DNA from 2 places in the Streptomyces bugieae genome. Region 1 is predicted to be linked to the other one. Evidence: riboswitches for the same ligand, from Rfam matches in the RefSeq annotation. Region 1 holds a riboswitch; the other holds the start of a gene.
What was found. A riboswitch is a leader RNA that binds a small molecule or an ion and turns the genes downstream of it on or off. The one in region 1 is predicted to bind glycine.
Positions count from the first base shown of each region.

Region 2: linked by a shared signal. The riboswitch ahead of gcvP (aminomethyl-transferring glycine dehydrogenase) and the one ahead of gcvT (glycine cleavage system aminomethyltransferase GcvT) in region 1 are both predicted to bind glycine.

Region 1 covers NZ_JAZBJP010000016.1:8,330-18,596, reverse strand. The annotation lists gene V2J85_RS23190 (APC family permease) at 1-1,213, opposite strand, end outside; gene glyA (serine hydroxymethyltransferase) at 1,466-2,728, opposite strand; gene gcvH (glycine cleavage system protein GcvH) at 2,781-3,158, opposite strand; gene gcvT (glycine cleavage system aminomethyltransferase GcvT) at 3,289-4,416, opposite strand; glycine riboswitch at 4,450-4,566, opposite strand; glycine riboswitch at 4,567-4,662, opposite strand; gene V2J85_RS23170 (AAA family ATPase) at 4,886-5,629, shown strand; gene V2J85_RS23165 (enhanced serine sensitivity protein SseB) at 5,765-6,568, shown strand; gene V2J85_RS23160 (enhanced serine sensitivity protein SseB C-terminal domain-containing protein) at 6,689-7,486, shown strand; gene V2J85_RS23155 (ABC transporter permease) at 7,947-8,945, shown strand; gene V2J85_RS23150 (ABC transporter substrate-binding protein) at 9,051-10,267, shown strand, end outside.
Region 2 covers NZ_JAZBJP010000001.1:1,118,519-1,128,785, forward strand. The annotation lists gene V2J85_RS05115 (hypothetical protein) at 1-308, shown strand, start outside; gene V2J85_RS05120 (DUF5999 family protein) at 663-857, shown strand; gene gcvP (aminomethyl-transferring glycine dehydrogenase) at 935-3,820, opposite strand; glycine riboswitch at 4,009-4,106, opposite strand; gene V2J85_RS05130 (PRC-barrel domain-containing protein) at 4,221-4,616, shown strand; gene V2J85_RS05135 (DNA polymerase IV) at 4,514-5,977, opposite strand; gene V2J85_RS05140 (MerR family transcriptional regulator) at 6,044-6,649, opposite strand; gene V2J85_RS05145 (bifunctional nuclease family protein) at 6,845-7,318, opposite strand; gene ftsR (transcriptional regulator FtsR) at 7,375-8,121, opposite strand; gene V2J85_RS05155 (FHA domain-containing protein) at 8,139-8,987, opposite strand; gene V2J85_RS05160 (DUF881 domain-containing protein) at 9,106-10,095, opposite strand; gene V2J85_RS05165 (small basic family protein) at 10,101-10,267, opposite strand, start outside.

The DNA of each region.
Region 1 (10,267 bases):
GGAACGGACGGGGCAGCTCCGGCGCGGTCCGGCGCAGCACCCCCACCGCGATCGGGCCGATCAGGTACGAGATGACCATGGCCGCCGAGACCACCCCGGCCAGCGCCTGCCAGCTGCGCCCGACGGTCAGCAGCAACAGGACGGAGAAGCCGAGGTTGAGCCACATCGCCGGGCGGGCGGTGCCGTACCGCGGGTGCACGGCCGCCAGCCTCCGCGGGAAGAAGCCGGTCTCCGCCAGGTTGGTGACCATGTACGCGGCCGAGGCCACGTTGGCGATGTTGGAGCCGGCCGGCGAGATGAACGCGCCGAACTGCAGCATCGTGACCACCCAGTGCAGCATCAGCAGCCTGGCGAGGTCGGCGAACGGCGAGCTCAGGTTCACGCCCTGCCAGCCGCCGGCCCGGGCCAGCTGCTCGGGCGGCACCGCACCCAGGTACGCGGTCTGCAGCGCCAGGTAGATCACCAGGCCCAGGGCGAGCGCACCGACCAGGGCGACCGGGATGGCCCGGCCGGGGTTCCGGGCGGCGCCGCCGAGGTTGACCACGGCCTGGAACCCGTTGAAGGCGAAGACCACGCCGCAGGTGGTGACGGCGGTGAGCACGGCCGGCCACCCGTACGGGGCGAAGCCGCCCTGCGCGGTGAAGTTCGAGGTGTGGAAGCCGGAGGCGGCCAGCGCCGCCACGGCGGCCACCGGGATGGCGAACTTCACCACGGTGAGCACGGTGTTCGCGCGGGCCAGCAGTTGCACCGACCAGTAGCAGGTCAGCCAGAGCGCGACGGTCAGGGCCAGCGCCACGGCCATGCCGGACGCCGAGAGCTGGTGGCCGGCCGGTTCGACCAGCCCCTTCGCCCAGCCGAAGTCCCAGGACGTCATGTACTGGGTGGCGGCGATCGACTCGATCGGGATGAGCGAGGCGACCGCGATCCACACCGCCCAGCCGGTGACGAAGCCGAGCACCGGCCCGTGCGAGAGGTGACCGTAGCGGGCCATTCCGCCGGGGATCGGGTAGGCCGCGCCGACCTCCGCGTAGGACATCGCGATCATGCCGATGAAGACGGCACCGATCACCCAGGCGACCAGCGCCGCCGGGCCCGCCACCTGGGCGGCGGCACCGGCGCCGAAGAGCCAGCCGGAGCCGAAGATCGAGCCGATGCCGATCATGATGAGGGCGAAGAGGCTGAGCCCCTTCCGGTCGCCCGCGCTCATGTCCATGGGGTGGTGTCGTCCGTCCTGCTGTCGAAAATGCCCCCTCGCCGTTGAAGGGCCGCTGCGAGCTGACACCTTATTTCGCGCGAATCACCGTGAATCACCGGTTCCGCCGTGAGGGCGCGCGAGAGCGAGGAAAGGGGAGGAAAATCCGGGTGAGCAGACCATGAGCCCGGGACCAACGGCCCCGGGCTCACGGCCCGTTGACCCTCCGTCCGCCGCTCGGCGACGGTCCGGAGGATCACCGCATGAGACGCGTCACAGCGACGGGTACAGCGGGTACTTCTCCGCGAGCGCGGTGACCCGGGCCTTGAGGGCCTCCGCGTCGTAGTCGGGCTTGAGGGCCTGGGCGATGATGTCGGCGACCTCGCGGAAGTCCTCGGCCGTGAAGCCGCGGGTGGCCAGGGCCGGGGTGCCGATCCGCAGACCCGAGGTCACCATCGGGGGCCGGGGGTCGTTGGGGATGGCGTTGCGGTTGACGGTGATGCCGACCTCGTGGAGCCGGTCCTCGGCCTGCTGGCCGTCGAGCTGGCTGTTGCGCAGGTCGACCAGGACGAGGTGGACGTCGGTGCCGCCGGACAGGACCGACACACCGTGCTCGGTGACGTCGTCCTGGACCAGGCGCTCGGCGAGGATCTTGGCGCCCTCCAGGGTGCGCTGCTGGCGCTCCTTGAACTCGTCGGACGCGGCGACCTTGAAGGAGACCGCCTTCGCGGCGATGACGTGCTCCAGCGGACCGCCCTGCTGACCGGGGAAGACGGCAGAGTTGATCTTCTTGGAGATCTCGGGCGTGGCGGAGAGGATGACGCCGCCGCGGGGACCGCCGAGGGTCTTGTGGGTGGTGGTGGTCACCACGTGGGCGTGCGGGACGGGCGACGGGTGCAGCCCGGCCGCGACCAGACCCGCGAAGTGGGCCATGTCGACCATGAGGTAGGCGCCGACCTCGTCCGCGATGCGGCGGAAGGCGGCGAAGTCGAGCTGGCGGGGGTAGGCGGACCAGCCGGCGACGATGAGCTTGGGCCGGTGTTCCTTGGCCAGGCGCTCGACCTCGTCCATGTCGACCAGGTTGGTCTTCTCGTCGACGTGGTACGGCACGACGTGGTAGAGCTTGCCGCTGAAGTTGATCTTCATGCCGTGGGTCAGGTGCCCGCCGTGGGCGAGGTTGAGACCCAGGATGGTGTCGCCCGGCTTGAGGAGGGCGAACATGGCGGCGGCGTTGGCCTGGGCGCCGGAGTGGGGCTGGACGTTGGCGTAAGGGGCGTCGAAGAGGGCCTTGATGCGGTCGATGGCGATCTGTTCGACGACGTCGACGTGCTCGCAGCCGCCGTAGTAGCGGCGGCCGGGGTAGCCCTCGGCGTACTTGTTGGTGAGGACGGAGCCCTGGGCCTCCATGACCGCGACGGGAGCGAAGTTCTCCGAGGCGATCATTTCGAGGGTGGACTGCTGGCGGTGCAGCTCGGCGTCGACGGCCGCGGCGACGTCGGGGTCGAGCTCGTGCAGGGAGCTGTTCAGAAGCGACATGAGTCTTTCCTGGAGGGGTCGGAGGGCGCAGAGCACTTCCGGGCGGGGTGGCTCACTCGGTGATGAACGCGGCGTACTCGTCGGCCGTCAGCAGCTCGGCGGGCTCGTCGCTCATCTTCACCTTGAACAGCCAACCGCCCTCGAACGGGGCGGAGTTCACCAGCGAGGGGTCGTTGACGACGTCCTCGTTGATCTCCACGATCTCGCCGTGCACGGGCGCGTAGAGATCGCTGACCGACTTGGTCGACTCCAGCTCACCGCAGCTCTCGCCCGCCGTGACCGTGGAGCCGACCTCAGGGAGCTGCACGTAGACGACGTCGCCGAGCGCGTTCGCCGCGTGCTCCGTGATGCCGACCGTCGAGACGCCTTCCTCGGCGGCCGACAGCCACTCGTGCTCCTTGCTGTAGCGCAGCTGCTGGGGGTTGCTCATGGCTCGATTCTCCTGTACGCGAGGGTGTGATCGTGAATGGGGGCACCTCCCCGGACGAAGTCCGGGGGGAGCGTCTTGCACAGTGAGACGCGCGGTGGCGCGCCGCCGCCCGGTCCGCCGGGACGAACCGTTACTTCTGCCGCTTGTAGAAGGGCAGCGCGATGACCTCGTACGGCTCATGGCTTCCACGGATGTCCACGTGGACACCCTCGGTGCCCGGTGTGGCGTAGGCCGCGTCGACGTACGCGATGGCGATCGGCCGGCCGAGCGTGGGGGAGGGGGCGCCCGAGGTGACCTCGCCGATCACCGTGCCGTCGGCGGAGACGACCGGGTAGCCCGCGCGTGGGACCCGGCGGCCCTGGGCGATCAGCCCGACCAGCTTGCGCGGCGGGGCGGCCTCGGCGCGTTCGGCGGCCACCTCCAGCGCGGCGCGGCCGACGAAGTCGCCGTTGTTGGTCGTCTTCTCGAATTTCACGACCCGGCCCAGGCCGGCGTCGAACGGGGTGATGGCGGTGGTGAGCTCATGCCCGTACAGCGGCATGCCCGCCTCCAGGCGCAGGGTGTCCCGGCAGGACAGCCCGCACGGCACCAGGCCCACGTCCTTGCCGGCCTCGGTCAGCGCCTCCCAGAGGGCGACCGCGTCGGCCGGCCGGACGAACAGCTCGAAGCCGTCCTCGCCGGTGTAGCCGGTACGGGCGATCAGCGCCTCGACGCCGGCGACCGTGCCGGGCAGGCCGGCGTAGTACTTCAGCCCGTCCAGATCGGCGTCCGTCAGCTTCTTGAGGATGCCGGGGGACTCCGGGCCCTGCACCGCGAGCAGCGCGTAGGCGTCCCGGTCGTCGCGGACCACGGCGTCGAAGCCGCCGCCCCGAGCGGTCAGCGCGTCCAGCACGACCTGGGCGTTGGAGGCGTTGGCGACGACCATGTACTCCTGGTCGGCCAAGCGGTAGACGATCAGGTCGTCGAGGATGCCGCCCTCGGCGTTGCAGATCATGGTGTACCGGGCGCGGCCGGTCTTCACCCCGCCGATGTTGCCGACCAGGGCGAAGTCGAGGAGGTCGGCGGCCTGCGGGCCGGTGACGGTGATCTCGCCCATGTGGGAGAGGTCGAAGAGGCCGGCGCGGCTGCGGACCGCGACGTGCTCGTCGCGCTCGCTGCCGTAGCGCAGTGGCATGTCCCAGCCGGCGAAGTCGGTCATGGTCGCGCCGAGTGCCCGATGCGTGGCATCGAGCGCCGTGCGGCGGGGGGCATCAGTCATGGTTCTGGGCTCCCAGGCAGGGGTGACAAGACGTTCTCCCCATCTGTCATCGGAACCTGAGAGGTTCACCGGGAGCCCGCGAACGGGCCCGGTTTGCACCTTGGGTGGAGCCGCCCCGTGGGCCGGGCCGGGCTCGCTTTTCAGATCTGCCTCGCCCGCGCGGTATAGGGGCCTGAGAGATTCAAGGGAGGACTTGCTCCTTCGGCGCCCCGCCGTGGCGGCCGGGGACTCTCCCGCGCGGATTCAAGCGGCCGGTATGGAGTTGGCGGTGCACGGGTGAACCGAGATGTGCACGTGGCGCGCACATCATTGCACGGGATCGCCGAATACAGGAGGCCCGGTCGCCGCACCGCACCCGACGTGGGCGGATCGCACAATCACCTTGATGGCCATTACCTTTTCTTGACACTCTGCGGGTAGGGAACCGGCCTCGGGCCGGACCGCAACCCGGACGGGGAGGGTGATCACGATGCACAGGGACGCGGCACTCGCGGCCACATCGGGGGCCGGACCCGAAGAGCCGGTGGCGGTCCGCGCCGCCGAGCCGGTGACGGTCCGCGCCGCCGCGCCCCGGGCCCGGCGCCCGGCGCGTCCGGTCGTCCGGCCGGGGCGCGGCGCGCGGGTGGTGGACCTGCGCGGCGCCGGCCGGGCCCGGGCCGCCGCCGAGCTGCGGTTCCCGCCCGGTGACCTGGTGGTCGTCTCCGGCCTGCCGGGCAGCGGCAAGAGCACCCTGATGCACCGCGTCGTGCCGCCGCTGGACGGCGGCGGGGCCGAGGTGCACCGGATCGACTCCCAGGACGTCCGCGAGCGCTGGGAGCGCGGCCGGCTGCGCCGGCTGCCCTACGGCCTGTACCGCCCGCTGGTCCGGGCCGCGCACTATCTGGCGCTCGGCCGGGCGCTGCGCTCCGGCCGCAGCGTGGTGGTGCACGACTGCGGGACGCTGGCGTGGGTGCGCCGGTGGATCGCCCGGGCGGCCGGCCGCGGCGGCCGCGGGCTGCACCTCGTGCTGCTCGACGTGGCACCGGAGGTGGCCCGGGCCGGCCAGGAGGCGCGCGGCCGCGGGGTGTCGGGGTACGCCTTCGCCCGGCACCGCCGGGCGGTGGCCGGGCTGGTCGGCGGCGCGGAGGCGGCCCGGCTGCCGCGGGGATTCGCCTCGGCCGTGCTGCTGGACCGCCGCGCGGCGAGCGCCCTGGAAACCCTCACCTTCCGCTGACCGATGCCGCCCCTTCGCCCGCGCCGCCGCTCGTCGCGGCGGGACCCGGCACCGTACGCGCGGCACCGGCCTTCCCTCGTCTAGGGTCATGGGCCAGAAAGCGCGGAGTGCGGTGTGGAACACGGGTGGATGCAGATGAACTTTCCGGAGCAGGGGATACCGCAGCTGGCCTGGCCGGCGAACGAGCTCGAAGAGGTGCTGGCCGCGTCGGTCGGGCATCCCGGCGCCGGCGGCCGGATCGTCGAGGTCCTGGGCCGCAGCCGGGTGTGGGTGCCGCTGCCCAACGGCGGCGGCCCGGACGGCGCGGGCCTCGGTACCGCCGGGCTGGACCTGCCCACCGTCGACATCGGCGGGCTGGCCTACGTCCCGGTCTACAGCTCCGAGCAGGAGTTCCTGCGGGTCGTCGGCTCGCACATGTCCTTCACCGTCGCCCCGGCCCGGGAGTTCGCCCGCGGGCTGCCGCCGAAGATCGGGATCGTGGTGAACCCGGACGGGACGGTCGGCGTCCCGGTACCGCCGCCCGCGGTGGCCGAATTGTGCCGCTCGGGACGTCAGGAACCGGACACCGGCGCACTGCCGAGCGGCGGCCGGGTGCGGCTCTTCGAACCGGACTGGCAGGACGAGCCGGTGGACTTCCTGGCCGCCGCCGGACTGGAGTTCTCCGGCGTCGGAATTGTCCTGACTGCCCGGCGTGTCCTGGCCAGTGTCGAAGGCGACACGCCCGCGCTGTTCGTCGGTGTCCAGGTCGCTACGGTCCCCGAGGCGCTGCACGACGGATCGGCCCGCGACGCGGTGCTCGCGGGCCTGGGACGGGCCCTCGGCGCGGTGCCGGTGCCCTGGCCCGTGCAGCTCGTCATGCTCGACCTCGCCCAGGGCGACCCGGTCGCCGACTGGATGCTGGAGCGGGTACGGCCGTTCTACTCGCGCGAGCACTCCTAGGGTTCGCCGTTGTCGCGGAGGCCGCGGCCTTCCGGCCCTGGACCATCGGCAAGCCCTAAGCTGGTTGGATGACGCGCGGGCGCACCCACACGTGCCCTGCCGAGAGAAGGGACGGACCACGTGAGTGCGGGTGCGCATCAGGGGCCGCCGGCGACCGGACAGCTGGAGCAGCTGCTGCAGCAGGTCTCGCCCGGCCGTTACGACGCCTACGAGGCGCTGCTGCACGCACTCGCCGCGGGCCAGGTCTGGATGCTGCTCTGGCACGGCCGGGCCGGTTCGCCCGACGCGCAGTACGGGAACATGGAGGTCGACGGCCTCGGTTACGCGCCGTGCGTGACCTCCGCGCCCGAACTCGCCGCCTCCGGCTGGAACCGCGACCACGAGGTCGTCAGCGGCCTGGAGATCGCCGCCGCGCTCTTCCCCGACCGCTGGGGACTGTGGCTGAATCCGCACGCTCCCGGCGGCGGAGTCGGCATTCCGTGGCTGGATCTGCGCCGGATCGCCGGCGGCCTCGACCGGCTGCCCGCCGGCCCGCTGCGGATCTCCGATCCGGTCATCGACATCCCGCAGTTCTACGCGCTGCTGGCGCAGAACGCCCATCGCACGCCCGCCGTACGGTCGTTGCGCCGCGCCTGGGTGCAGCCCGCGCTCGGCGCCCCGTATCTGGCGATCGGTCTGGATCTGTACGACACCGGCCCGCAGGCGGTGGATTCCGCCCGGTTGATGATCCAGCAGTCGATCGGTGCCGTTCCGGACGGATTGCCGGTCTCCACGGTCGCGATGAACGACGAGTACGACCCGGTCGCCATGTGGATGCGGGCCGCCGCGCGGCCGTTCTTCGACCGTGACGGCTACACCCAGCAGCCGGCCCAGCCGCCGGCGCCCTCGTACGGCTACGGCTACCCCCGCCCTTACTGACAGGCCCGCCCGTCGCCCGACCACCACCCCTCAACGACGCCCTCCGGGTGGCCCCCGCCCGTCTCTCCTGTCGGAGCGTGTCGCTCCGGCAGGTTTCTTGTGGTGAATTCGCCCCGTACGCCCCGCGGTTGAGGTGCTCTCCCGCGGCTCTTCGCTCCGCTCAGCCCGAACTTGTGTCCGTATAACGGAAAGTCGTGGAGCACATCACAGTTGCGCATCCTTTCCCTGTCAGGGCTGGTGACTGATCGCGAAGGGGATGAAGACTCCGGAAACAACAAGGGCCTCGGTCCTTTGTGCGAGCGTCATTCCGGTCGGCGTCGGGTGAACCGCTTCCTTCCGCAAGGTGAACTCCCATGAGGATCACCGGACTTGCTCCGCAGTGCACCAATTGACGTGAACCAGGCCGCTACCGCGGCGGGCAGGGGCCGGCCACCGTCGGCCGAGAGGGGTCAAAGGCACCGTGACCGCACCGATCGAGACCACCGGGGCGGCTGCCGAGGCGCAGCCGGAAGCGGTGCTGGAGGGCGTGTCGAGCAAGCGCATCGAAGGGCGTTCGCTCGGCCAGATCGCATGGCTGCGCTTCCGGCGGGACAAGGTCGCGGTGGCGGGTGCCATCGTTGTCATCCTGCTGATCGCCGTCGCGGCGCTCTCCCGTCCGCTGCAGGCCCTGCTCGGACTGGACCCCAACGCGCCCAACGAGTCGCTGATCGACCCCAACACCACGCTGCCCAAGGGGGACTTCGGCGGGATGAGCGGGGACCACCTGCTCGGCGTGGACCCGAAGTTCGGCCGCGATCTGCTCGCCCGGGTCCTGGAGGGCTCCTGGGTGTCGCTGATCGTGGCGTTCGGCGCGACGCTGCTGTCGGTCGCCATCGGCACCGTGCTCGGCGTGATCGCCGGTTTCTACCGCGGGCGGGTGGACGCCTTCATCAGCCGCATGATGGACGTCTTCCTGGCGTTCCCGCTGCTGCTGTTCGCCATCGCGATCTCCGCCTCGCTGCAGGGCGGCGCCTTCGGCCTGGAGGGCCTGCCGCTGCACATCTCGGTGCTGATCTTCGTGATCGGCTTCTTCAACTGGCCGTACATGGGACGGATCGTGCGCGCGCAGACGCTGTCGCTGCGCGAGCGGGAATTCGTGGACGCCGCCCGGGGCATGGGCGCGCGCGGACCGTTCATCCTCTTCCGGGAGCTGCTGCCCAACCTGGTGGGCCCCATCATCGTCTACTCGACGCTGCTGATCCCCTCCAACATCCTCTTCGAGGCCGCGTTGAGCTTCCTGGGCGTCGGCATCCAGCCGCCCCAGGCCTCCTGGGGCGGCATGCTCAACCAGGCGGTCAAGTACTACGAGGTCGACCCCCAGTACATGATCGTCCCCGGCCTCGCGATCTTCGTCACCGTGCTCGCGTTCAACCTGCTCGGTGACGGTCTGCGGGACGCGCTGGACCCGCGCAGCCGCTGACGGCACCGCGGGCAACCCGCCCCAGCCGCCACCGCGCTTTGTGTTGTGACGTTTCTCGACGAACGAAGACCGTACGAAGACCGAACGAAGGGGACACCGACCACCATGCGAAGGTCAGTTCCGGTCGCGACCATAGCGGCCATCACCAGTGCGGGCCTTTTGCTGGCCGGCTGCAGCGGGGGCAAGGGCTCCTCGGAGGGCTCAGGGGAGGCCAACGCGGCCACCAAGGGCGTCGTCAACGCCTCGGACGCCAAGGGCGGCACGGTCACCTACGCCATGAGCGACGCCCCCGAGTCGTTCGACCCGGGCAACACCTACTACGCCTTCATCTACAACTTCAGCCGGCTCTACGCGCGCCCGCTGACCACCTTCAAGCCGGGCCCCGGCCCCAAGGGCAACCAGCTGGTCCCGGACCTCGCCGAGTCGATGGGCAAGCCCAGCGACGGCGGCAAGACCTGGACGTACAAGCTCCGCAAGGGCATCAAGTACGAGGACGGCTCCACCGTCACCTCGCAGGACGTCAAGTACGCCGTGGAGCGCTCCAACTTCGCGCGTGACGTGCTCTCGCTGGGCCCGAACTACTTCCAGCAGTTCCTCAAGGACAACGACGGCGGCGGCTACAAGGGTCCGTACAAGGACAAGAGCAAGGCCGGTCTGAAGTCCATCGAGACCCCCGACGACCAGACGATCGTCTTCCACCTCAAGAAGCCGTTCGCCGAGTTCGACTACCTGGTCAGCGCCCCGCAGACCGCGCCGGTCCCGCAGGCCAAGGACAAGGGCGCGGACTACACCAAGTCGGTGCTGTCCACCGGCTCGTACAAGTTCCAGAGCTACCAGGAGGGCAAGCAGCTCACCCTGGTCCGCAACCCGCAGTGGTCGGCGAAGACCGACCCGCTGCGCAAGCAGCTCCCGGACAAGATCGTGCTGAACCTGAAGGTCGCCCAGTCGACGATCGACAAGGACCTCCAGTCCGGCAACACCCTGGTCGACCTGGCCGGCCGCGGCGTCGACGGCCAGACGCAGGCCCAGCTCCTGACCAACTCCGACGAGAAGGCCAACACCGACAACGCGCTCGGCCAGCGCCTCGTCTACACGGCGATCAACACCAAGGTGAAGCCGTTCGACAACCTCGAGTGCCGCAAGGCGATCGAGTACGCGATCGACAAGAAGGCCGTGCAGACCGCGCTCGGCGGCCCGATCCGCGGTGAGCTGGCCTCCACGGTCCTGCCGACCGACATCGCCGGCTACCAGAAGTACGACCTGTACCCGCAGAAGTACACCGGCGACAAGCTCGACCTGAGCGAGGCCAAGAAGCACTGGGA
Region 2 (10,267 bases), on a different contig from region 1:
GGCGGTTCTGCGGCGGCCCCTACGTCGCCTCGACCGAACGGGCGCTGGCACAGTCCGAGGCGCTCACCGCGCCCTACCAGCCCCGGCTGCTGTCCGTACCGGAGCTGTACATGCTCACCCTCTGGCTGCATCACGACCTCTCCTCCGACGGGGCCGCGGGGCTGCCGGCAGCCGATGACCTGCTGGTGCCGCTGGCGCCCGCCCCGCCCGGCATCGCCGCCCACCGCACGCACCACGTCGCGGACCTGCTCCCCCGGCTCACCCTGCGTCTGGCCTCCGCGCCCCTGGAACTGCGCGAACCGGCCTGAGCCGCAAGCCGGCGGCGTCCTTCCGGGTACCCGCGCACCGGCGCACCACGCCCCTCACGACCGTGCCCCGTGGCCCTTTCCGGTCACGGGGCGCGCTGGCGTGCTCACCCGCGCGGGCTAGCCCGCGGATACCACTGCCAACCTCCTTGGAGCGGAGAGCACTTGGGAGCAACCGCCCGCACGGGTGACGCGTCGATATCGAGTGAGTACCGCTGCTGCGAAATCCCTGCGGAATCCCCTCCGTAGGGCAACACTGGGACCGACCGAAGAAACGGGGGAGCGGCCATGGCCATCTCATCGAGCTCATCGAGCCGCACGACGACGTTCACCACACCGCAGCGAAAGACAACTTCCATGTGTCAGCACCAACCACCTTGCCCCTCAGCGGATTCCACCGACCGGGAGGCCGCACACCTTGTGGCACACCACCCGGAGCAGGGCTGGAGCCTGCTCTGCAACGGCGTCCTGCTCTTCGAGGACACCGGTGAGCTGCTGCCTGACGGGCAGGTCATCGCCCCGCACCGGGCCCGGGTCACCGCGGCGGCCTGACCCCGCGCACCCGGTAGAACCACCAGGGCCCCCGGCAGAACGCCTGCCGAGGGCCCTTGCTGTTGCCGTGGAACGGCTCAGCCGTCGTACGCGTCCAGCGGCGGGCAGGAGCAGACGAGGTTGCGGTCACCGAAGGCGCCGTCGATGCGGCGAACCGGCGGCCAGTACTTCTCGGCCGCCACGACACCGGCCGGGAAGACGGCCTCCTCGCGGGAGTACGGGTGGGTCCACTCGCCGCCGAGCGCGCCCGCGGTGTGCGGGGCGTTGCGCAGCGGGTTGTCGTCCTTGTCCCACTCCCCCGTGCCGACCTTCTCGATCTCCGCGCGGATGGCGATCATCGCGTCGCAGAAGCGGTCCAGCTCGGCGAGGTCCTCGCTCTCGGTCGGCTCGATCATGAGCGTGCCGGCCACCGGGAAGGACATCGTCGGCGCGTGGAAGCCGTAGTCGATCAGCCGCTTGGCGACGTCGTCGATGCTCACGCCGGTCGCCTTGGTCAGCGGCCGGACGTCGATGATGCACTCGTGCGCCACCAGGCCGCCGGGGCCGGTGTAGAGCACGGGGTAGTGCGGCTCCAGGCGCTTGGCGATGTAGTTGGCGCTGAGGACCGCGACCTGGGTGGCGCGCTTGAGGCCCTCGCCGCCCATCAGGCGGACGTACGCCCAGGAGATCGGCAGGATGCCCGCGGAGCCCCAGGGGGCCGCCGAGATCGGTCCGACGCCGGTCTCCGGGCCCGCGGTGGGCTGCAGCGGGTGGTTGGGGAGGTACGGCGCCAGGTGGGCGCGGACGGCGACCGGGCCGACACCGGGGCCACCGCCGCCGTGCGGGATGCAGAAGGTCTTGTGCAGGTTGAGGTGCGAGACGTCGCCGCCGAACTTGCCCGGCTCGGCGAGGCCGACCAGCGCGTTCAGGTTGGCACCGTCGACGTAGACCTGGCCGCCGGCGTCGTGCACCGCGGCGCAGATCTGGGTGATGTGCTCCTCGAACACGCCGTGGGTGGAGGGGTAGGTCACCATCAGGACCGCGAGCTCGTCACGGTGCTTCTCGATCTTGGCGTGCAGGTCGTCGGCGTCGACCTCGCCGTCCTCGCCGGTCTTGACGACGACGACCTTCATGCCGGCCATCACGGCGCTGGCGGCGTTGGTGCCGTGCGCCGAGGACGGGATCAGGCAGACCGTGCGCTGCTCGTCCCCGTTGGCGCGGTGGTAGGCGCGGACCGCCAGCAGGCCGGCCAGCTCGCCCTGGGAGCCGGCGTTGGGCTGGATGGAGACCTTGTCGTAGCCGGTGACGGTGGCGAGGCGCTCCTCCAGTTCCTGGATGAGCGTGAGGTAGCCCTGCGCCTGGTCGGCCGGGGCGAAGGGGTGCAGCTGGCCGAACGCGGGCCAGGTGACCGGCTCCATCTCGGTGGTGGCGTTCAGCTTCATCGTGCAGGAACCGAGCGGGATCATGCCGCGGTCCAGCGCGTAGTCCTTGTCGGCGAGGGTGCGCAGGTAGCGCAGCATCGCGGTCTCGGAGCGGTGCTCGTGGAAGACCGGGTGGGTGAGGTAGTCGTCGGTGCGCAGCAGCGACTGCGGAAGCGTTTCGTCGGTGGTCGCGTCGAGCTTCTCGATGTCGGCCTGCACGCCGAAGGCGGCCCAGACCCCGGTCAGCTGGGCGCGGCCGGTGGTCTCGTCGCAGGCGATGCCGACCAGGTCCGCGTCGACCTGGCGGAGGTTGATGCCGGCCTCGCGGGCGGCGGCGACGACCTCGGCGGCCCGGCCGGGCACCCGCGCGGTCAGCGTGTCGAAGTACGCGCCGTGGACCAGCTCCACGCCACCGGCCCGCAGGCCCTCGGCGAGGATGCCCGCGTAGCGGTGGGTGCGGCGGGCGATGGTCCGCAGGCCCTCGGGGCCGTGGTAGACGGCGTACATGCCGGCCATGACGGCCAGCAGCACCTGCGCGGTGCAGATGTTGCTGGTGGCCTTCTCACGGCGGATGTGCTGCTCACGGGTCTGCAGGGCGAGCCGGTAGGCCTTCTGGCCGTCGGCGTCCACGGAGACGCCCACGAGGCGGCCGGGGAGGCTGCGCGCGTACTGCTCGCGCACCGCCATGAAGCCGGCGTGCGGCCCGCCGAAGCCCATCGGGACGCCGAAGCGCTGGGTGGTGCCGACCGCGATGTCCGCGCCGAGCTCGCCGGGCGAGGTCAGCAGGGTCAGCGCGAGCAGGTCGGCGGCGACGGTGACGACCGCGCCGAGCTCATGGGCGCGCTCGATCAGGGCGCGCGGGTCCCGGACGGCACCGGAGGCGCCCGGGTACTGCAGCAGGACGCCGAAGACGCCGCGCTCGGCGATCTCGGCGGGGATGCCCTCGGAGAGGTCGGCGACGACGACCTCGACGCCGGTCGGCTCGGCGCGGGTCTCGATCACGGCGATGGTCTGCGGCAGGCAGTCGGCGTCGACGAGGAAGACGCCCTGCTTGACCTTGCCGACGCGGCGGGAGAGCGCCATCGCCTCGGCCGCCGCGGTGCCCTCGTCCAGGAGGGAGGCGCCGGAGGTGGGCAGTCCGGTCAGCTCGGCGACCATCGTCTGGAAGTTCAGCAGCGCCTCCAGGCGGCCCTGCGAGATCTCCGGCTGGTAGGGGGTGTACGCCGTGTACCAGGCCGGGTTCTCCATGACGTTGCGGAGGATCACCGGCGGCGTGAACGTCCCGTAGTAGCCCAGGCCGATCATGGAGGCCAGCACCTGGTTGCGGTCCGCGAGGCCGCGCAGCTCCTGGAGGACCTCGGCCTCGGTACGGGCCTGCGGCAGGCCGAGCGCCTCCGCGCTCCTGATCACATCGGGTACGGCGGTGGCGGTGAGCTCGTCCAGCGACCCGAAACCGATGTGCGCCAGCATCTTGGCCTGCGCCTCGTGGTCGGGGCCGACGTGCCGGGCTTCGAAGGGGGTGCCGCGCTCCAGCTCGGTCAGGGAGATGCGGTTGGTGGTCATCTGCGGGGGCCTCCTGGTCGGTACGACCTACGAGGGGCACCACGGCGCGGGTGCCCGGACGGCCTCCCCCTCTGTCATCTCAACCTGAGAGCTTCACCGGCCCGCGCATGGCGGCCCGGCTTTCACCGTCGGTGAGGAGGGGTCCCGGAGCTGTGCCTTCCGCGGCCCGCCCTGCTTTCCAGAGTGACCTCGTCCGTGCGGTACGTGTGCCTGAGAGATTCCGGGGAGGATTTGCTCCTTCGGCGCCCTGGTCGCGTACGACAAAGGACTCTCCCGCACGGGTTCTGCGGCCATTCGCCAGCCTACCAGCGCGCCACTCGAAGGATCCTTCGAGTGGCCGGGGCATGAAATGTGCCGTTTGGTAGTTGTCACAGGGCAGTTGCGACCAATTGGAGGGGCCGTGCAAACCGATATCGATCCCCGGAGCCTGATCGGCCGCAAAGCGTTCGACCGTAACGGCGCGAAGATAGGCACCATCGACGAGGTCTATCTGGACGACGCGACGGGGGAACCGGAGTGGGCAGCCGTACGCACCGGGCTCTTCAGCCGGGACGCGTTCGTCCCCCTGGAGCCCAGCAAAATGGTCGGCGAGAGCCTGCACATCCCCTACGACCGCAAGCTGATCAAGGACGCCCCGGACTTCGGTGTGGGCCGCCATCTCTCCCCTGAGCAGGAACTCCAGCTCTACCACCACTACCGCCTGGATATCTCCTCCCCCGACTCCGACGCCGCGTCCCCCGGCAATTCGGGCACCTCCGACACCGACTTCGGCAAGATCGCCGGATCGGAGGACTGATCCGCCGCGGGCCCCCCGCCCACCAGCGGCAGGGGCTCCCCCGGCCGCAGCGCCGGATCCTCGACGGCAAAGGTCCGCACCCTCCCTGGTGCGGACCACGGCGTCTCGAAGCGGACGGTCACTCTCCCCAGCCCGCTGCCCTGTACCCACCCGGCGCCGTACTCGTCGTGGACCACGTCCACGCCCGGATGCCAGCGGCGCGGCCGCTCCTCCTCGGGCGCCTCCTCGGCCGGCTCCGCCCCGGCCCGCTCCTCCGCGGCCCGCGCCAGCTCCTCGGCCTCCCGCTCCGTCGTGAGCTGGGCGAACAGGTCTTCCTGGGTGAAGTCGGCCAGCCCGCTGACCCCCACGCCCAGCAGCCGGACGCCGCCGGTGGTGTCCACCAGCTCCAGCAGCCGCACCGCGGCCTCCCGGATGACCGCGGGGTCGTCGGTCGGCCCGCGGAGCGTCTCGGAGCGGGTCAGCGTCGAGAAGTCGTAGTTGCGCACCTTGATCACCACCGTGCGCCCGGAGCGCCCGGCCGCCCGCAGCCGCTGGACGCAGCGGTCGGCCAGCCGCAGCACCTCCATCCGCACCCGCGTCCGGTCGGTCAGGTCGACCTCGAAGGTGTCCTCGACGGAGATGGACTTGGCATCGCGCTCGGCCACCACGGGACGGTCGTCCTGCCCCAGGGCCATCGCGTACAGCCCGGCGCCGTGCGCCTTCCCCAGGAGTCGTACCAGCTCCGCCTCGCCGGCCTCCGCGGTCTCGGCGATCGTGTGGATCCCGGCCCGGCGCAGCGTCTCCGCCGTCGCGGGCCCCACCCCGGGCAGCGTCCGGACCGACATCGGGCCCAGCAGCTCCCGCTCGGTACCGGGCGGAATGACCACCAGGCCGTCCGGCTTGGCCTGCTCGGACGCGATCTTCGCCAGCATCTTGGCGCCGGCCAGCCCCACCGAGCCGGTCAGCCCGGTCGCCGCCCGGATGTCGCGCCGCAGCTGCTCCCCCACGGCCCGTACCGCGGCCGTCTCCGGGGCCACCCCGCCCGCCTCCAGGTCCACGAACGCCTCGTCCAGACTCAGCGGCTCCACCAGCGGCGACAGGGCGTGCAGCAGCCCCATGACCGTTTCACTCACCTGGCGGTACAGGGTGAAACGCGGACTGAGATACGCGGCGTTGGGGCACAGCCGGCGCGCCTGGGCCGTCGGCATCGCCGAGCGCACCCCGAAGACCCGGGCCTCGTACGACGCCGTGGCGACCACACCGCGCGGCCCGATCCCGCCGACCACCACCGGTTTCCCGCGCAGGCTCGGCTTCGCCGCCTGCTCAGCAGAGGCGTAGAACGCATCCATGTCCAGATGCAGGATCGTCGGCGCGGGTCTCACATGTCCGATGCTGCCGCATGGCACTGACAATCGACCCGTCGCCGGGCCGGGGCCCGGGGGCGCGGCTCAGCCGGCCCGGTTGCGCCGCCGCGCCAGCTCGTCGTGCGGGTTCTTCCCGACCAGCGTCTCGCCGGTGTCGACGCGCTCACCGTGCAGCTGCGAGAGGGCGCCCTCCACGTCCCGCCACACCACGCCGACGGCGATCCCGAAGACCCCCTGGCCGCCCTGGAGCAGGTCGACGACCTGGTCGGGTGAGGTGCACTCGTAGACCGTCGCGCCGTCGCTCATCAGCGTCATCCGGGTCAGATCCGCCAGCCCCCGCGCGCGCAGGTGCTGGACGGCGGTGCGGATGTTCTGCAACGAGACACCGGTGTCCAGCAGCCGCTTGACGATCTTCAGGACGACGACGTCCCGGAAGCTGTAGAGCCGCTGGGTGCCGGAGCCGTACGCCGGCCGGATGCTCGGCTCCACCAGGCCGGTGCGTGCCCAGTAGTCGAGCTGCCGGTAGGTGATGCCCGCTGCCGCGCACGCGGTCGGGCCGCGATAGCCGATGTCCTGCGCCTCGCAGTCCCCCGACACCGCCGCGGCCGGTGCCGGGGCGCGGTTCGCCGTTGCCCCCGCGTGGAGCGGCAACGCCCCTTCCGCCGCCATACCGTCGCCGGTGATTGCCACGCCGCCCTCCGTCCTCCACGTCCCGGACGGGACCTGCCATATCGACGGTATGCAGTCACTCGGGGTGCGTCAACGATCGCCGCGCTCGCCACGCCGAGTGATAATCACCCTACGAGTGGTTTCTCGTGACCTCGCGTGGGGAATGGCTAAATAGTTTGGCCGGAATCAGACCCTTCGCCCGTCCGGCCGCACCGGCTACTGGCTGTTGGTCCCGAAGTCCTCGGGTGAGATCTGGTCGAGGAACTCGCGGAACTTCTCCACCTCGTCCTCCTGCTCGTCCGGGATCGCGATCCCCGCGTCGTCCAGCACACCATCGGTGCCGAAGATCGGCGTTCCGGTGCGCAGGGCCAGCGCTATCGCGTCGGACGGACGGGCACTGACCTCCACCCCGCTGGCGAAGACCAGTTCCGCATAGAAGACCCCCTCGCGCAGGTCGGTGATGCGGACCTGCGTCAGCTCCTGCCCCACCGCCTCCAGCACGTCCTTGAAAAGGTCGTGCGTCAGCGGCCTGGCAGGGACCATGCCCTGCTGGGCGAAGGCGATGGCGGTGGCCTCACCCGGCCCGATCCAAATGGGCAGGTAACGGTCGCCCCCCACCTCCCGCAGGAGCACGATCGGTTGGCTGGAAGGCATTTCCACCCGGACACCCACGACGTCGAGCTCGTTCACACAGCAACCCTAGGACGTGCCCGGCAGGTTTGGGTAGTCGGGCACTCTTTTGCTCACTACGGCCGGCCCCGCAGCGCGCTCTGGACCAGCGCCGCGTGCAGCCGTACGGAGAGCGTGGCGAGCTCCCTGGCGGTGGCCTCGGCATGGGCCCTGGTCTGCGGATTACGGTGCCGCCGAAGGGGTGCAACGACCTGCTCGACCAGGCCCGCCTCGCGCTCCGCGGCCGCCTTGACGACCCGCAGATGCCGTGGTTCGAGGCCGAAACCGCCCAGGTCGGCGACAAGTTTGGCGACCGTGACGGCCTCGATGTCGTATCCGCCGTCCGCATGGGGGACGATGAGTCCGTACGACTCCCAGTCGGCGAGCGCCGCCTCGTCCACCTCGGCGGCGGCCAGCAGCTCGGCCCGGCCGATCCGGGCAGCCGTGGGGGTGTCCTCGCCCGCTTCCGGGACGCCCTCGATCAGATCGCGGGCAGGTGCGGCGGGCGCCGGCAGCGCGACCTGCTCACCGCGCTCGATGGCGTCCAGATGCTCGCGGATGACCTTCAGCGGCAGATAGTGGTCGCGCTGCATCCGCAGGACGTTCGCCAGCCGCTCCACGTCGGCCGGGGTGAATTTCCGGTACCCGGAAGGCGTGCGCTTCGGCTCGACCAGCCCCTCGGCCTCCAGGAAGCGGATCTTGGAGATGGTGACCTCGGGGAATTCCTCGCGCAGCTGGTTGAGCACCGTGCCGATGCTCACCGGCCTGCCGTCCGAGGAGGCGGTGCCGGAATCTCCGGCACCGCCTTTCGGTGTATGGCGCATGTGCCTTCCCTGGCCGGTCAGATACCGGCGCCTCGCTGGCTCGCGTAGAAGACCAGGCGGTACTTGCCGATCTGGACCTCGTCGCCGTTGGTGAGGGCGACGGAGTCGATGCGCTCACGGTTGACGTAGGTGCCGTTCAGGCTGCCGACGTCGGAGACCGTGAAGAGGCCGTCCGGGCCGCGACGGAATTCCACATGGCGACGCGAGACCGTCACGTCGTCGAGGAAGATGTCGCTCTGCGGATGCCGGCCCGCCGTCGTCAGCTCGCTGTCCAGCAGGAAACGGCTGCCGGAGTTCGGACCGCGGCGGACGATGAGCAGCGCCGAACCCAACGGAAGGGCGTCGACGGCCGCCTGGGCCTCCGGGGACAGCGCGGGCGAGAGGTTCTGGCCCGTCGTCTCCGAGTCGTAGGCCTCGAGCCCCGAGATGGAGATCGTCGACGTCGTCTCGGACGCCCGCTCGGGCTGCGCGCCCGCACGCAGCGGCGCGCCGCAGTTGGAGCAGAACCGGCTCGCCTCGGCGTTCCGGTGCCCACACCTCGTACAAACCGGCAAGGCTGGACCTCCGCCCGTGGGTGCGGCTGATGGTTCCTGGGAACCTATGCGGGCGGCACCGGAGGGGTCAACAGAACCCGCGCCGTGCCCCCCGGACGGACCGCCGACCTCGTCACGGAAGAGCGGACGGTTCTCGGCCGCGCCGCTCTCGTCGGCCCGGCCCGCGGCGCGATGCCGCGCGGAGCCGCTGCCGCCCTCCTGGCGCGCGCTCTTGCCGAACAGCTTTCCAAACAACTTCACGGGCGATTCCCCTTGAACGAAACAGACCCGCCCGTGGGGCAGGACGAACCCTCGATGCACACACCGGCCCATCCGGACATCCAGTGAACGTCCGTGGCCTCCAGACAGTTTCCACCACACACCACACGCACGGTGCGTCGACCCCCCGCTACCTCATGCCCTCCTGGGGCACTCGACATACCTGTACGCCTCACTGCGATGACGACCGAGCGTAGTCAGGCCGCTTCGCCGCTCGCAAGGCGTCCACAATGATCTTCTTTTCTCGGGTCACAGACACCTTGGCCTGCTCCTTTTCCAGTGTCTGGACCACTCCGCCGGGGATGTTCAGCGCCGGTTCCAGATCCTCCGGCTTGCCGATGACCTTGAAGCGGTACGGCTGCGTGACGCGCCTGCCGTCGATCTCCACCCCGCCCCGGACGTCCGAGAGGGAGGTGTTCGCGACGACCCGGACGTCATTGACCTGGATCGCCTCGGCGCCGGCCGCCCGCAGCTCCTGGATGGTGTCCAGCAGCTTGTCCGCCTCCACGGAGTGCGTCGGGTCGTCGATGGTCAGGTTGATGCCGGGCCCTTGCGCCGCGACGGTCCCGGCCAGCACGCCCAGCTGCTGTTCCTTCTCCACGGTCTGCTTACGGGCCTCCTCGGCCTGGTCCGAGCTGTTCGCCAGCTCGGTCTTCTGCCCTTCCAGGCGCCGCTGTTCGTCCGTCAACCGCTGGGAGCGGTTGTCCAGCTCGTCCAGGATGCGCACCAGGTCCTCCTGACGCGCACCTCGCAGCGCACTGCTGTCACTCGTGGAACGTACCTGAATCGCCAGGCCGAGGCCGAGAATGAACAGCAGCAGGGCGACGATCAGTTGAGCCCGGGTCAACCGCGGCGGCCACAGGCTCGCCACCAGCCGCTCACGACCGGTCTTCGGGCGTTCCGCGTCCCCGTCGCCGGTGTCCGCCGCCGGGGCCGAGGAGTCTGCCCCGTTGTCCGGCTTCTGTCCAGTCGTGTCCGGTTCCTGGCTTTCCGCGTCGTCCGCGGACTTCGCCGGTTCCGGGGTGCTCCGGCTCTCCGGCGGCATCGGCTGCCGGCCGGCCGAGCCGTGTTCCTGCTCCCGCTCCGGCTCCGGCTTCTGCTCCGGTCGTTCGGGCCGCTGCTCCGGCTTCTGCTCCGGCTCAGGGGTCTCGTCCGTTGCCATCCGCCTCACGCCCGGAAGACGTGCCGGCGGATCGCCGCGGCGTTGGAGAAGATGCGGATGCCGAGCACGACCACGACACCGGTGGAGAGTTGGGCACCGACGCCCAGCTTGTCACCGAGGAAGACGATCAGCGCCGCGACGACCACGTTCGACAGGAAGGAGACCACGAAGA